2 regions of the Streptomyces sp. Sge12 genome follow, and region 1 is predicted to be linked to the other one. Evidence: predicted binding sites of a transcription regulator. Region 1 holds the regulator's gene; the other holds the start of a gene.
The links. The regulator HrcA, encoded in region 1, represses chaperone genes, less so after heat shock. The targets are predictions, from matches to a motif close to TTNGCACTCNGNNNNNCNGAGTGCNAA.
Positions count from the first base shown of each region.

Region 1 (7,397 bases):
CGCTGCCCCCGGACCCCCGCGCCTCAAACGCCGGCGGGGCTGGAGGGCGGGGGCGGTCAGGTTGTGACGTGGTCGATGAGGTGTTCCACCGAGCCCAGGAGGGTGGATTCCAGGTCGCGGTACGAGGTGACCCGGGACAGGATGTGCTGCCAGGCGGCCCCGGTGTTCTCCGGCCAGCCCAGGGCCCGGCAGACGCCCGTCTTCCAGTCCTGACCGGGCGGGATCACCGGCCACGCGGGGATGCCCAGTGCGGACGGCTTCACCGCCTGCCAGACGTCCACGTACGGGTGGCCCACGATCAGGACGTGCGGGGAGGTCACCGACGCCGCGATGCGGGACTCCTTCGAGCCCGGGACGAGGTGGTCGACCAGGATGCCGAGGCGGGCGTCCTCGGCCGGGGCGAAGTCGGCGACGATGGCCGGGAGGTCGTCGATGCCCTCCAGGTACTCGACCACCACGCCCTCGATCCGCAGGTCGTCGCCCCAGACCCGCTCCACCAGCTCGGCGTCGTGCCGGCCCTCGACGTAGATCCGGCCCGCCCGGGCCACCCGCGCCCGCGCCCCGGGGACGGCCAGTGAGCCCGAGGCCGTCAGGCGCGGCGCCGCGGGGCCGCGCGCCGGCCGGACCAGGGTGACCACCTCGCCGTCCAGCAGGAACCCCCGCGGCTCCATCGGGAACACCCGCCGCTTGCCGAAGCGGTCCTCCAGCGTCACCGTGCCCGCCTCGCAGGCCACCACCGCGCCGCAGAAGTCCGTACCGGCGACCTCGACCACGAGGTCGCGGTCCGCCGCCACCTCCGGCACGGCCGTGGGTCGCTTCCACTGGGGGGTCAGGTCGGGGGAGTACTCGCGCATCCGGCCGACAGTAGGAGAGCCGCGCGCGTCACGCCTCCGACACGCCGAAACGGGCCGCCAGTGTGGCGCGTTGCGCACGGACGAAGTCCGCCCCGACCACCGCTCCGTGACCCGGCACGTACAGTGCGTCGTCCCCGCCCAGCGACAGCAGCCGGTCCAGGGCCGCGGGCCACTGCCCGGGCACGGCGTCCGGGCCCGCCATGGGTTCCCCCGACTCCTCGACCAGGTCCCCGCAGAAGACCACCTCGCGCTCGCCCGGTACGAAGACGGCCAGGTCGTGCCCGCTGTGCCCGGGCCCCACATTGGCCAGCAGCACCTGTACGCCGCCCAGTTCCAGCGTCCACTCGCCCGACACCGGGTGCCGGGGCAGCACCAGCAGGTCCACCGCCTCCGCCGCCTCCGCCTCCGCGAGCCCGTGGCGGACCGCGTCCTCGCGCAGCTCCTCGCGTTCCGCCGCCAGCAGCGAGTCCAGCCCGACCGCCCCGAACACCTCGGCGCCCGAGAAGGCGGCCCCGCCCAGGACGTGATCGAAATGGCCGTGCGTGAATGCGATATGGGTCACGTGCCGGCCCGTCAGCCGCTCCGCCTCGGCCCGCACCTCGGCGCCCTCGCGCAGGCACGAGCCGGGGTCGATCAGGAGCACGGAATCCTCGCCCACCACAAGCCCCACGGTGCAGTCCCACACCGGCAGCCGCCGACGGCCGGCCCGTCCGGTCAGCCGTTCCCACCCACACTCTTCCCAACGCACGTCCATGCGGCGACGCTACCCTGGCGGGCCTCCCTTGCCAGGGGCTTACCGCCCGGCCGTACACTGAGCGGGGGCTCTCTGGCACTCGAACGATCAGAGTGCCAACGAACACGGCAGAACACGGCAACGGACCAGAGCTGGAGGTGTGCGCGCGATGCTCAGCGAACGCAGACTCGAAGTGCTGCGCGCCATCGTCCAGGACTACGTCGGGACGGAGGAGCCGGTCGGCTCCAAGGCGCTCACCGAGCGGCACCGGCTCGGCGTCTCGCCCGCCACCGTGCGCAACGACATGGCCGTGCTGGAGGAGGAGGGCTACATCGCCCAGCCCCACACCAGCGCCGGCCGGATCCCCACCGACAAGGGCTATCGCCTCTTCGTCGACAAGCTGGCGGGGGTCAAGCCGCTGTCGTCGCCCGAGCGCCGGGCCATCCAGAACTTCCTCGACGGCGCCGTCGACCTCGACGACGTGGTCGGCCGCACGGTGCGGCTGCTCGCGCAGCTCACCCGGCAGGTCGCCGTCGTCCAGTACCCGAGCCTGACCCGGTCGACCGTCCGGCACGTGGAGCTGCTCTCGATGGCTCCCGCGCGCCTGATGCTCGTACTGATCACGGACACCGGGCGGGTCGAGCAGCGGCTCATCGACTGCCCGAGCCCCTTCGGCGAGACCTCTCTCGCGGACCTGCGGGCCCGGCTCAACAGCCGGGTCGTCGGGCGGCGCTTCACCGATGTGCCCCCGCTGGTTCAGGACCTCCCCGAATCCTTCGAGGCCGAGGACCGCGGCACCGTCTCCACGGTGCTCGCGACCCTCCTCGAAACCCTGGTCGAGGAGGCCGAGGAGCGGCTGATGATCGGCGGTACCGCCAATCTCACCCGCTTCGGACACGATTTTCCCCTGACGATCAGGCCGGTGCTCGAAGCGCTGGAGGAGCAGGTCGTGCTCCTCAAGCTGCTGGGCGAGGCCAATGAGTCGGGAATGGCCGTACGGATCGGGCATGAGAACGCCTACGAGGGACTGAACTCCACGTCGGTCGTCTCGGTCGGTTACGGTTCGGGCGGCGAAGCAGTCGCCAAACTCGGCGTGGTCGGACCGACCCGCATGGACTACCCCGGAACGATGGGAGCGGTACGCGCAGTGGCACGTTACGTCGGACAGATCCTGGCGGAGTCGTAAGTGGCCACGGACTACTACGCCGTTCTCGGCGTGCGCCGCGACGCATCGCAGGACGAGATCAAGAAGGCCTTCCGGCGCCTCGCGCGTGAACTCCACCCGGATGTGAATCCGGACCCGAAGACGCAGGAGCGCTTCAAGGAGATCAACGCGGCCTACGAGGTGCTGTCGGACCCGCAGAAGAAGCAGGTCTACGACCTCGGCGGCGACCCGCTGTCCTCCTCGGGCGGCGGCGGCGCGGGCGGCTTCGGAGCGGGTGGCTTCGGCAACTTCTCGGACATCATGGACGCCTTCTTCGGCCAGGCCTCGCAGCGCGGCCCGCGCTCGCGGACCCGCCGCGGCCAGGACGCCATGATCCGTCTGGACCTGGAGCTGGACGAGGCGGCCTTCGGGACCACCAAGGACATCCAGGTCGACACGGCCGTGGTCTGCAACACCTGCTCCGGTGAGGGCGCCGCTCCCGGCACCTCGGCGCAGACGTGTGACATGTGCCGCGGTCGCGGTGAGGTCTCGCAGGTCACCCGGTCCTTCCTGGGCCAGGTCATGACCTCGCGCCCCTGCCCGCAGTGCCAGGGCTTCGGCACCGTGGTCCCGACCCCGTGCCACGAGTGCGCGGGCGACGGCCGGGTCCGCTCCCGCCGCAGCCTCACGGTCAAGATCCCGGCCGGTGTCGAGAACGGCACCCGGATCCAGCTCGCGGGCGAGGGCGAGGTCGGCCCCGGCGGCGGCCCCGCCGGTGACCTGTACGTGGAGATCCACGAGCTGGCGCACCCGACCTTCCAGCGGCGCGGGGACGACCTGCACTGCACGGTGACCATCCCGATGACGGCGGCCGCACTGGGCACCAAATGCCCGCTGGAGACGCTCGACGGGCTGGAGGAGATCGACATCCGGCCCGGCACCGGGTCCGGCCAGGCGATCCCGCTGCACGGCCGCGGCGTGACCCACCTGCGCGGTGGCGGACGCGGCGACCTGATCGTCCACGTCGAGGTCACCACCCCGGGCAAGCTGGACGCGCAGCAGGAGGACCTGCTCCGCCAGCTCGCGAAGCTGCGCGGCGAGGAGCGGCCGATGGGCCAGTTCGCGCCGGGTCAGCAGGGGCTGTTCAGCCGCCTGAAGGACGCGTTCAACGGTCGCTGACCGACCGCGCACCACCGTCACGAGCCCGGCCCGGGGATTCCCCGGCCGGGCTCGTCGCACGAGCGCGGCGGGGGGCCGCGGGCCCGCCGGGAAGGGGACTATGCCAGGCGAATGCGATGATTCGGCCCCCTGCCCGGGACGTGGCACGATGCAGTCCATGTCCTCGGCAGCGAACGGTCTCTCCCCGTACCCGATCGTGCAGGCTCCCATGGCGGGCGGCGCCTCCTGCCCCGCGCTCGCCGCTGCCGTGTGCGAGGCGGGCGGACTGGGCTTCCTCGCCGGCGGCTACAAGACGGCCGACGGGATGTACCACGAGATCAAGCAGCTGCGCGCGCTCACCCGGCGCCGTTTCGGCGTCAACCTCTTCATGCCGCAGACCGGTTATGTCGATCCGGCCGCCGTGGAGACCTACCGCGGGCAGCTGGCCGGCGAGGCGAGCTGGTACGAGATCTCGCTCGGCGACGAAGAGGTCTTCGGCACCAGCGACGACGGCTACGACGCCAAGCTCGCCATCCTCCTCGAAGACCCGGTCCCCGTGGTCTCGTTCACCTTCGGCTGCCCCGCCTCCGCGGCCCTCGCCGCGCTGCGCAAGGCCGGTACGTACACCGTCGTCACGGTGACCTCCGTCGAGGAGGCCCGCAGCGCCCAGCACGCGGGCGCGGACGCGGTCTGCGTCCAGGGCTCGGAGGCCGGCGGCCACCAGGGCACCCACCGGGACGACCCGCAGATCGACGGCACGGCGGCCGTGGGCCTCCTCGCGCTGGTGGGCCAGGTACGGGAGGCCGTGGCGCTGCCGATCATCGCCGCGGGCGGTCTGATGCGCGGCGCGCAGATCGCTGCCCTGCTGGCGGCCGGGGCGGAGGCTGCGCAGCTCGGGACGGCCTTCCTGCCCTGCCCGGAGTCCGGGGCGGACCCGGTGCACAAGAAGGCGCTGACGGACCCGCTGTTCGCCCGCACCGAGCTCACCCGGGCCTTCTCCGGGCGGCCGGCGCGGGGGCTGGTGAACCGCTTCATGCGCGAGCACGGGCCGTACGCCCCGGCCGCGTACCCGCAGGTCCACCACCTGACCTCGGGGCTGCGCAAGGCCGCCGCCGCGGCCGGGGACCCGCAGGGCATGGCCCTGTGGGCGGGGCAGGGGCACCGGCTGGCGCGGCCGCTGCCGGCCGGGGAGCTGGTGGAGGTGCTGGCGGCCGAACTGGCCCAGGCACAGAGCACGTTGAAGGCAATGCAGATGAGGAGTGCGTCATGACCGCCCCGGTGTTCGTGGTGGAAGAGGTCCCCGCGGGGCCGGAGTTCGTCCTGGACGGCCCGGAGGGCCGGCACGCCGTGTCCGTGAAGCGGCTGACCCCGGGCGAGGACGTGGTCCTCACCGACGGGCGCGGGCACTGGGCGGAGGGCGTGGTCAAGGCCGCCGAGGGCAAGGACCGGCTGGTCGTGGCGGTCTCCTCGGCGGGGCAGGAGGAGCAGCCGGCGGTCCGGATCACGGTGGTCCAGGCCCTTCCCAAGGGCGACCGGGGCGAGCTGGCCGTCGAGACGATGACCGAGACCGGCGTGGACGCGATCGTGCCCTGGCAGGCCTCGCGCTGCATCACGCAGTGGCGCGGCGACCGCGGGGCCAAGTCCCTGGCCAAGTGGCGGGCCACGGCCCGGGAGGCGGGCAAGCAGTCCCGCCGGGTGCGCTTCCCGGACGTGGCCGAGGCCATGTCCACCAAGCAGGTCGCGGCCCTGCTGGCCGGCGCCGACCTGGCGATGGTCCTGCACGAGGACCGCGACACCCCCTCCGGGGCCCTGGCCACGGCCGAGCTGCCCGCCTCGGGCTCCGTCGTCCTGGTGGTCGGCCCGGAGGGCGGCGTCTCCCCGGAGGAACTGGCGGTCTTCGCCGAGGCGGGGGCCCACCCCTACCGCCTGGGCCGCTCCGTCCTGCGGACCTCCACGGCCGGAACGGCGGCGACCGCGGTGCTGCTGGCCCGCACGGGCCGCTGGTCCTGACGCCCCGCCGTCCCCGGCGTCCCGGTCGTCCCCGCCGGACGGCTCCTCCCCGGCCCGCCCGGCTGGTTCGGACCCGGCCGGGGCCGGGGGTTCGGGCCGGGGGGCCGTAATGGCTGCCCGTGGTGGGGGCCCGGCTGGATACGATGCCCGGACCGATCAACGTCACGGGAGGCTCAGCAATGGCCGGGGAACCGCAGGCCGACTGCCTGTTCTGCAAGATCGTCGCGGGGAGTATCCCCGCGACCGTGGTCCGGGAGACCGACACCACGGTCGCCTTCCGGGACATCAATCCGCAGGCGCCCACGCACGTGCTCGTCATCCCCAAGGTGCACTACGCCGACGGGGCCTCGCTGGCCGCGGCCGAGCCCGCCGTCGCCGCCGACATACTGCGTGAGGCCGGCCAGGTCGCCCTCGACGAGAAGATCGTCGACCACGGCTACCGGATCGTCTTCAACACCGGCTCCGGCGCCGGCCAGACCGTCTTCCACGCCCACGCGCACGTCCTCGGCGGCCGTGGCCTCCAGTGGCCCCCCGGATAACACGTGTCCGTCAGGGAGTTCGTGGTGCTGGGCACCGCCAGCCAGGTGCCCACCCGCCACCGCAATCACAACGGCTACCTGCTGCGCTGGGACGGCGAGGGCATCCTCTTCGACCCGGGCGAGGGCACCCAGCGCCAGATGCTGCGCGCCGGGGTGGCCGCGCACGACATCAACCGGATCTGCGTCACCCACTTCCACGGTGACCACAGCCTCGGTCTCGCCGGGGTGATCCAGCGGATCAACCTCGACCAGGTCCCGCACCCGGTCACCGCGCACTACCCGGCCTCGGGGCAGAAGTTCTTCGACCGGCTGCGGTACGCCACGGCCTACCGCGAGACCGTCCCGCTCCGCGAGGAACCGGTGGCCGCGGACGGCGTGCTGGCCGAAGGGCCCTCGTACACCCTGGAGGCCCGGCTGCTCTCGCATCCCGTCGAGTCCTTCGGCTACCGGATCACCGAGCCCGACGGGCGCCGCATGGTGCCCGAGCTGCTCGCCCGGCACGGCATCAAGGGGCCGGACGTGGGCCGGCTCCAGCGGGAGGGCCGGCTCGGCGCGGTCACCCTGGACGAGGTGAGCGAGCCCCGGCCCGGGCAGCGGTTCGCGTTCGTCATGGACACCCGGCTGTGCCCCGGCGTGGACGCCCTCGCCGAGGGCTGCGACATGCTGGTCATCGAGTCGACCTTCCTCGACGAGGACGAACGGCTGGCCACCGATCACGGTCACCTCACCGCCGGGCAGGCGGCGCGCGTGGCGCGGGACGCGGGCGTACGGCACCTCGTGCTGACGCACTTCTCGCAGCGCTACACCGACCCCGCCGAGTTCGAGCGCCAGGCGCGCGCGGCCGGCTTCGAGGGCGAGCTCACGGTGGCCGCCGACCTGCTGCGGGTGCCCCTGCCCAAGCGGGGCTGACGGCGGCCGTGCCCGCCCGGGACCGGCCCGGGACCGGCCCCGGGACCGGC
Region 1 is NZ_CP020555.1:5,285,296-5,292,692, forward strand. Features, by position in the region: gene B6R96_RS23605 (DUF3097 domain-containing protein) at 57-854, opposite strand; gene B6R96_RS23610 (MBL fold metallo-hydrolase) at 883-1,608, opposite strand; gene hrcA (heat-inducible transcriptional repressor HrcA) at 1,757-2,773, shown strand; gene dnaJ (molecular chaperone DnaJ) at 2,774-3,910, shown strand; gene B6R96_RS23625 (nitronate monooxygenase) at 4,068-5,159, shown strand; gene B6R96_RS23630 (16S rRNA (uracil(1498)-N(3))-methyltransferase) at 5,156-5,899, shown strand; gene B6R96_RS23635 (histidine triad nucleotide-binding protein) at 6,079-6,438, shown strand; gene B6R96_RS23640 (ribonuclease Z) at 6,442-7,347, shown strand.

Region 2 (7,397 bases), 880 kb from region 1:
GACCGTACCCGCGACGTGCGTACCGTGGCCCTGGCAGTCGGCGCCGTTGCGGCCGTCGTTGATCGCGTCGAAGCCGAACGTGGCGCGAGTGGCGTCGGGCCCGCCGAACTCGGTGTGGTTGTAGTCGATGCCGGTGTCGAGGATGTAGGCGGTCACCCCGGCGCCGTTGCCCTCGGGGCTGAACTGCCCGTCACCCGTGCCGTTGGCCTTGTCCCAGTCGTCCTGCTGGTCGATCCGGTCCAGGCCCCAGGACGAGGCCGGGGCCCGGGTGCCCGCCACGGTGCTCTGCCTCGGCACCGACTGCACCTTCGCGTCCTCCTCGACGGCCTTCACGCCCAGGCTGTTGCGGACGATCGTCAGCTGGAGCGGGGTCAGCGAGGCGGCGAAGCCGTTCATCGCCGAGGTGTAGACGAACGAGGGCTTCAGACCCAGCTTCTTCGCGGCCTGCGCCGCGTCCACCCCCGTTCCCAGGGTCACGATGTACTTGCCGGGCACCGCGTTGTCGGACTTGAGCAGCGGTGCCGGGGTCGGCTCCGGGGCCGCGGCGGAGGCCGTACCGGCCACGACCGGGGGGACGGTGAGGAGGGCCGCGGCGGCCAGGCGTGCGAGCAGGCGCATGGAAGGAACTCCCTGACGGGGTGGGGAAGGAAGACATGGGTGTGGGCCGCCCAAACGGCACCACGTGCTCCTGCGGGGCGGCCCTCGGCTTCATCGGTGCCACCGCCCGGCCGGTTGAATCACCGGCTTCACCTGGTTGCCCGTCCGGTACGCGCCGACACGCCGTGGCGCGCGCGGCGCGCAGAAAGGGTTATCCCGCTGTGCCGCACCGGGCGCACTCCGGCCCGCGCGGCCGGTGGCCCGCCCGGCAGGATCACCCGTACGGTCCGCCCCCAGATCAGGGGGCGCACGGCCGGTGCGCCGCCCGTACCCCCGCCACACCCGCGGGCTTCGTTGACCCGCCCGGCCGCGCGTGATGGCCTCGGGCCATGCGCATCCGTCTGAGCCGAACCCTGACCGTGGCCGTCGCCGTACTGGCCGCCGTCGCCGCCCTGCCCGTGGCTGCGGCCACCGCCGACGTGCCGGAACCCGTACCGCACACGGCTCCCGCCGACCACGCCACGTACATCGTCACCGTGCGGGAGGAAGTCGACCCGGCCTCCGTGGCCGAGCGGGTCGACGCCACCCCCGTACACGTCTACCGCACCGTCCTGCACGGCTTCTCCGCCCGGCTGAGCCCCGCCCAGGTCAAGGCCCTGCGGGAGATGCAGGACGTCGAGGCCGTCGAGGAGGACGGCCGGGCCATCGGCTTCGGCCCCGGCTTCTGACACCCTGGCTCCCGCCCTCCCGGCCCGGGAGGGCGCCCCGTCAAGCCCCGAATGTCCGCGCCGTGACGCGGGCGCCCGCACGGGGGCGCAATGGAGGTCGGCCCCCTTCCCCGACACCACCGAGGACCGACCTCATGACCCTCGCCAGGACCCGCCGCACGGCCTTCGTGATCGTCACCCTGCTCGCCGGTACTAGAGGGTGGCCCTGGCCGTCTCGATGAAGGCGCGGATCAGCTCCGGCGCCTTCACGCCGCGCTCCCGCTCCACCCCGCTGGACACGTCCACGCCCCAGGCGCCGGTCACCCGGACCGCCTCCCGCACATTGCCCGGGTTCAGGCCGCCGGCCAGCAGCCAGCGCCCCTCGGGCGCGGTGAAGTCCGCCGAGCCCCAGTTCCACGGCTTGCCTGAGCCCGGGTCGGGAGCGTCCAGCAGCAGCAGGTCCTCGCCGTACTCGCCGCAGCGCTCCACGTGCTCGGCGGTGGCCCGCAGCAGGGTCCGGCCGTCGGCGCGCAGCGCCGCGAAGTCCTCGGGGCCCTCCTCGCCGTGCAGCTGCACCCCGCGCACCCCGCTCTCCTCGGCGAACCGGCGCACCTGCGCCACCGACTGCCCCCGGAACACCCCGACGGTGAGCACACCGTCCGGCACCCGCGCGGCGAGCTCCCGCGCGACCGCGGCATCGACCGTACGCGGACTGCCGGGCGCGAAGACGAACCCGACGGCGTCGGCCCCGGCCGCCACGGCCACGTCGACGTCGTGCGCGGTCTTCAAGCCGCAGATCTTGACGAAGAGATCGCTCATGCGCCCAGTCTTCCACCGCACCCCGCATCAACGGCGCCGACCCGTTTCACTCCTTGGTATGCACATCGCACCGGGACCCCTGCCCCTGCTGCGCCGCCTCGCGCACGCCTTGGACGCCGGACTGAACATCGCCCTCGGCGGGGACCACGAAGAGGTCACCTTCATCGCGCACCCCGCCGCCTGAGGCCGCCCCCGGCGAAACGCCCGAGGGCGGCACCCCCGTGGGGGTGCCGCCCTCGTTCGAGAACAGCCGATCAACCAGTGGCCGGAGCCGGGGTCGATCAGAAGTCCATGTCACCGCCCGGCATGCCGCCCGGCGCACCGGCGCCGGCCTTCTCGGGCTTGTCGGCGATGACGGCCTCGGTCGTCAGGAACAGCGCGGCGATCGACGCGGCGTTCTGCAGCGCGGAGCGCGTGACCTTCGCCGGGTCGATGATGCCCTCGGCGATCATGTCGACGTACTCGCCGGTCGCGGCGTTCAGGCCGTGACCGATCGGGAGGTTGCGCACCTTCTCGACGACGACGCCACCCTCGAGACCACCGTTGACGGCGATCTGCTTGAGCGGGGCCTCCAGGGCGAGCTTCACGGCGTTGGCGCCGGTCGCCTCGTCACCCTCGAGCTCCAGCTTCTCGAAGACCGCGGAGGCCTGGAGCAGGGCCACGCCACCACCGGCGACGATGCCCTCCTCGACGGCCGCCTTCGCGTTGCGAACGGCGTCCTCGATGCGGTGCTTGCGCTCCTTGAGCTCGACCTCGGTCGCGGCACCGGCCTTGATGACGGCCACGCCGCCGGCCAGCTTCGCGAGGCGCTCCTGGAGCTTCTCGCGGTCGTAGTCCGAGTCGGAGTTCTCGATCTCGGCGCGGATCTGGTTGACGCGACCCTGGACCTGGTCGCTGTCACCGGCACCGTCGACGATGGTGGTCTCGTCCTTGGTGATGACGACCTTGCGGGCGCGGCCGAGCAGGTCGAGACCGGCGTTCTCCAGCTTGAGGCCGACCTCCTCGGAGATGACCGTGCCGCCCGTGAGGATGGCGATGTCACCGAGCATGGCCTTGCGGCGGTCACCGAAGCCCGGGGCCTTGACGGCGACGGACTTGAAGGTGCCACGGATCTTGTTGACGACGAGGGTGGAGAGCGCCTCGCCCTCGACGTCCTCGGCGATGATCAGCAGCGGCTTGCCGGACTGCATGACCTTCTCCAGGAGCGGCAGCAGGTCCTTGACCGAGCCGATCTTGGAGTTGACGATCAGGATGTACGGGTCGTCCAGGGACGACTCCATGCGCTCCATGTCGGTGGCGAAGTACGCCGAGATGTAGCCCTTGTCGAAGCGCATGCCCTCGGTGAGCTCCAGCTCCAGACCGAAGGTCTGGGACTCCTCGACGGTGATGACGCCTTCCTTGCCGACCTTGTCCATGGCCTCGGCGATGAGCTCGCCGATCTGGGTGTCGGCGGCGGAGATGGAGGCCGTCGAAGCGATCTGCTCCTTGGTCTCGACATCCTTGGCCTGGGCGAGCAGGGCGGCGGAGACGGCCTCGACGGCCTTCTCGATACCACGCTTGAGGGCCATCGGGTTGGCACCGGCGGCCACGTTGCGCAGGCCCTCGCGGACGAGCGCCTGGGCCAGGACGGTGGCCGTGGTCGTACCGTCGCCGGCGACGTCGTCCGTCTTCTTGGCGACTTCCTTGACCAGCTCGGCGCCGATCTTCTCGTACGGGTCCTCGAGCTCGATCTCCTTGGCGATGGAGACACCATCGTTGGTGATCGTGGGGGCGCCCCACTTCTTCTCAAGGACGACGTTGCGACCCTTGGGGCCAAGGGTGACCTTGACGGCGTCGGCGAGCTGGTTCATCCCACGCTCGAGGCCGCGACGGGCCTCCTCGTCGAACGCAATGATCTTGGCCATCTGAAGTGGTCCTCCCGGACAGCGGTGGATTGCTCCCAGGACCGCGCCCGCGCCCGCGACGGACGGCCTGCGTGCCCGGCGGTTCCTTCCCACCGGACCCTGCGGGCCTCACCGACCCGGTCCTCGTTTCAGTAGCACTCTCACGTGGAGAGTGCTAACGCCAATGATTAGCACTCGACCCCCTCGAGTGCAAGCGGCTTGGTGCAAAGCCCCGCCACTACCGGGCATACGCAGGAGGGGCCCCCATCCCGTGTCCAGGATGTGGGCCCCTCATGGTGTTCCAGGTCTTCGATGCACACTGTGCGTCGGCGGTCGATCGCGCCAGGACTAGCCGAGTGCGAGCTTGACCATGTCCGCCTGCGGACCCTTCTGGCCCTGCGAGATCTCGAACTCGACCCGCTGACCCTCTTCAAGGGTGCGGTACCCGTCCATCTGGATGGCGCTGTAGTGGACGAACACATCCGCACCACCGTCGACCGCGATGAAGCCGTAGCCCTTCTCCGCGTTGAACCACTTGACGGTGCCCTGAGCCATGCCTAACTCCCCTATTACTGGCCCTTGCGCAGGAACGCACTTCGCGATCCCGGGTCAGAACTTGCGTCGGAACGCGTCGACCGAGGCTGAATGTATCTGCGCGGATGCTGTCTGCAACAGGTCAATCCGATGAGAATTCTGGACACCGAGAAACATTGAAATAGAGTGAAAATTTGCCATACTCCCGGGCAACTCGGGCCGGGCATATCTCGCCAAAGCCCCATACCGCACTCGCATGTTGGCCCGATGTCGACCCTTGCGCGGCCCGTTCATATGCAGGGGGCAAGAACAGCGGAGGGGACTTCCCCAACCCTACCGTGCCCAATCAAGCAGAATTGCCCCCTCCGCTTCTAGCGGAGGGGGCAATTTCGGTTTGCGCGTGTCACCAGTCAGGTGATCCCGGGGATCCGGGCATTCAGCAACCGCCCGCCACGGCCGGGATGATCGAGACGCCGGCGCCGTCCGGCGTCGCCGCCTGCAGCCCGCCCTCGAAGCGCACGTCGTCGTCGTTCACGTAGACGTTCACGAAACGGCGCAGCTTGCCCTGGTCGTCCAGGACGCGCGCGGCGATCCCCGGGTGGCTCTTCTCCAGGGACTCGATGACCTCGGCGAGGGTCGCGCCCTCGGCGGGGACCTCGGCGGCGCCGCCGGTGTAGGTGCGCAGGATGGTGGGGATGCGGACGTTGACGCTCATGGCGCTACTGCCTTTCCGGTAGGGCGGGGAGAGGGGGTGTCCGGCGGGTCAGGGCCGGGTCCCCGGGTCGTCTGGTGCCGTGCATTGCAAGGCGGAGGAGGGAGTCGACGCGGAGCGTCGGCGACCGACGACAACGCGGCAAGGCGCGGTGCCGGGCGGGCCGGGGACCCGGCCCTGACCCGCCGGACACCCCCTAGGCCAGGCCGGCGGCGCGGAACGCGTCCAGGCTCGGGCGGATGGTGGCGGTCTGCCCGCTGTCCGCGGCCACCGCCTCCAGGGTCTTGAGGCCGTCACCGGTGTTGAGGACGACGGTGGTCAGCGTCGGGTCGAGCTGCCCGTTGTCGATGAGCTTCTTCGTCACGCCGACGGTCACGCCGCCCGCGGTCTCGGCGAAGATGCCCTCGGTCTGCGCGAGGATCTTGATGGCCTCGACGACCTGCTCGTCGTTCACGTCCTCGACGAAACCGCCGGTGCGGCGCGCGATGTCCAGGACGTACGGACCGTCCGCCGGGTTGCCGATCGCGAGGGACTTGGCGATGGTGTTCGGCTTCTGCGGGCGGACCACGTCGTGACCGGCCTTGAACGCGGTCGACACCGGGGAGCAGCCCTCGGCCTGCGCACCGAAGATCTTGTACGGCTTGTCCTCGACCAGGCCCAGCTTGATGAGCTCCTGCAGACCCTTGTCGATCTTCGTCAGCTGGGAGCCGGACGCGATCGGGATCACGATCTGGTCGGGCAGCTGCCAGCCGAGCTGCTCGCAGATCTCGTACGCCAGGGTCTTGGAGCCCTCGCCGTAGTACGGACGGAGGTTGACGTTGACGAAGCCCCAGCCCTCGCCCAGCGGGTCGCCGATGAGCTCGGAGCAGAAGCGGTTGACGTCGTCGTAGTTGCCCTCGATGCCGACCAGGTCGCCGCCGTACACACCGGCCATGACGACCTTGCCCTGCTCCAGGTCGTGCGGGATGAACACGCAGGAGCGGAAGCCGGCCCGGGCGGCCGCGGCGCCGACGGCGCCGGCCAGGTTGCCGGTCGAGGAGCAGGACAGGGTGGTGAAGCCGAAGGCACGGGCGGCCTCGACGGCGATGGCCACGACGCGGTCCTTGAAGGAGTGCGTCGGGTTGCCGGAGTCGTCCTTGACGTACAGCTTGCCGGTGACGCCCAGCTCCTTGGCCAGGTTGGCCGCGTCCACGAGCTTGGTGAAGCCGGGGTTCAGGCTGGGCTTGGCGGCCACGTCCGCGGGGACGGGCAGCAGCGGCGCGTAGCGCCAGATGTTGTTGGGGCCGGCCTCGATCGCGGCGCGCAGGGTCTCGGGGTCACCGGTCGGGAGGTCGTAGGCGACTTCCAGCGGTCCGAAGCACTCGGCGCACGCGAAGATGGGGCCGAGCTCGAAACGGGTACCGCACTCGCGACAGGAAAGGCCGGTGGCAGGTCCGAGATCAACAGAGGTGGCGACAGTCTGTGCAGCCATGATGGCGAGGCCCTTTCTCCTCATCTTCCCCATGGCGCACTTCGCCATGAGACGGAATTGGCACCTTCCCTAGCCGGGGACCTCGCTGACGTCGCTGATGTGCGCGATCGCGAGAACCGACTGGAGGGTTGCCGGGGCTTCAACGGGCCGTGTCCCTCTGCCCCTCTGGATGAGCGGTATGGCACCGGGCGACGCGCTCTTCGGCGCGCCCGGGCGTTTGTCACGAGGACCCCCGGCATGCGGTGGCCCTTCGCGTTGTTCAAGACTGTAACCGAAGGGCCGGGCGGTTGAGACAGGCGTCCGAACCTCGAGATGGATCACATACCGGCGGATATCGCCGACACGCAGGGAGTGCTGAGGGTGCTGGAAGAGGTGGAGCGATGGCTGGCCGACCGCTCCTGGTCCGCCGCCGACCGACCGCTCGACCAGCTGCTCGACCGGAAACGGGCGGCCGGGACCACGGTCAGCGTGGTGCTGCCCGCGCTGGACGAGGAGGCGACGGTCGGCGCGATCGTCGAAGTGATCCGGCGTGAGCTGATCGAGGGACTGCCCGTCCCCCTGGTCGACGAACTGGTCGTCCTCGACTCGGGCTCCAGCGACCGCACCGCCGAGGTCGCGGCGAAGGCCGGGGCCCGGGTGGTGCACCGCGACGAGGTGCTGCCCCGCATCCCGGC
Region 2 is NZ_CP020555.1:4,405,100-4,412,496, reverse strand. Features, by position in the region: gene B6R96_RS19785 (S8 family peptidase) at 1-618, opposite strand, end outside; gene B6R96_RS19780 (protease inhibitor I9 family protein) at 987-1,325, shown strand; gene B6R96_RS19775 (phosphoribosylanthranilate isomerase) at 1,518-2,123, opposite strand; gene B6R96_RS38535 (hypothetical protein) at 2,182-2,307, shown strand; gene groL (chaperonin GroEL) at 2,405-4,027, opposite strand; gene B6R96_RS19765 (cold-shock protein) at 4,355-4,561, opposite strand; gene B6R96_RS19760 (MoaD/ThiS family protein) at 4,977-5,255, opposite strand; gene thrC (threonine synthase) at 5,449-6,747, opposite strand; SAM riboswitch class I at 6,741-6,899, opposite strand; gene B6R96_RS19750 (glucosyl-3-phosphoglycerate synthase) at 7,084-7,397, shown strand, end outside.
Region 2: a site for HrcA is predicted at 4,195-4,221, ahead of groL (chaperonin GroEL). Genes of this name have one in related genera too.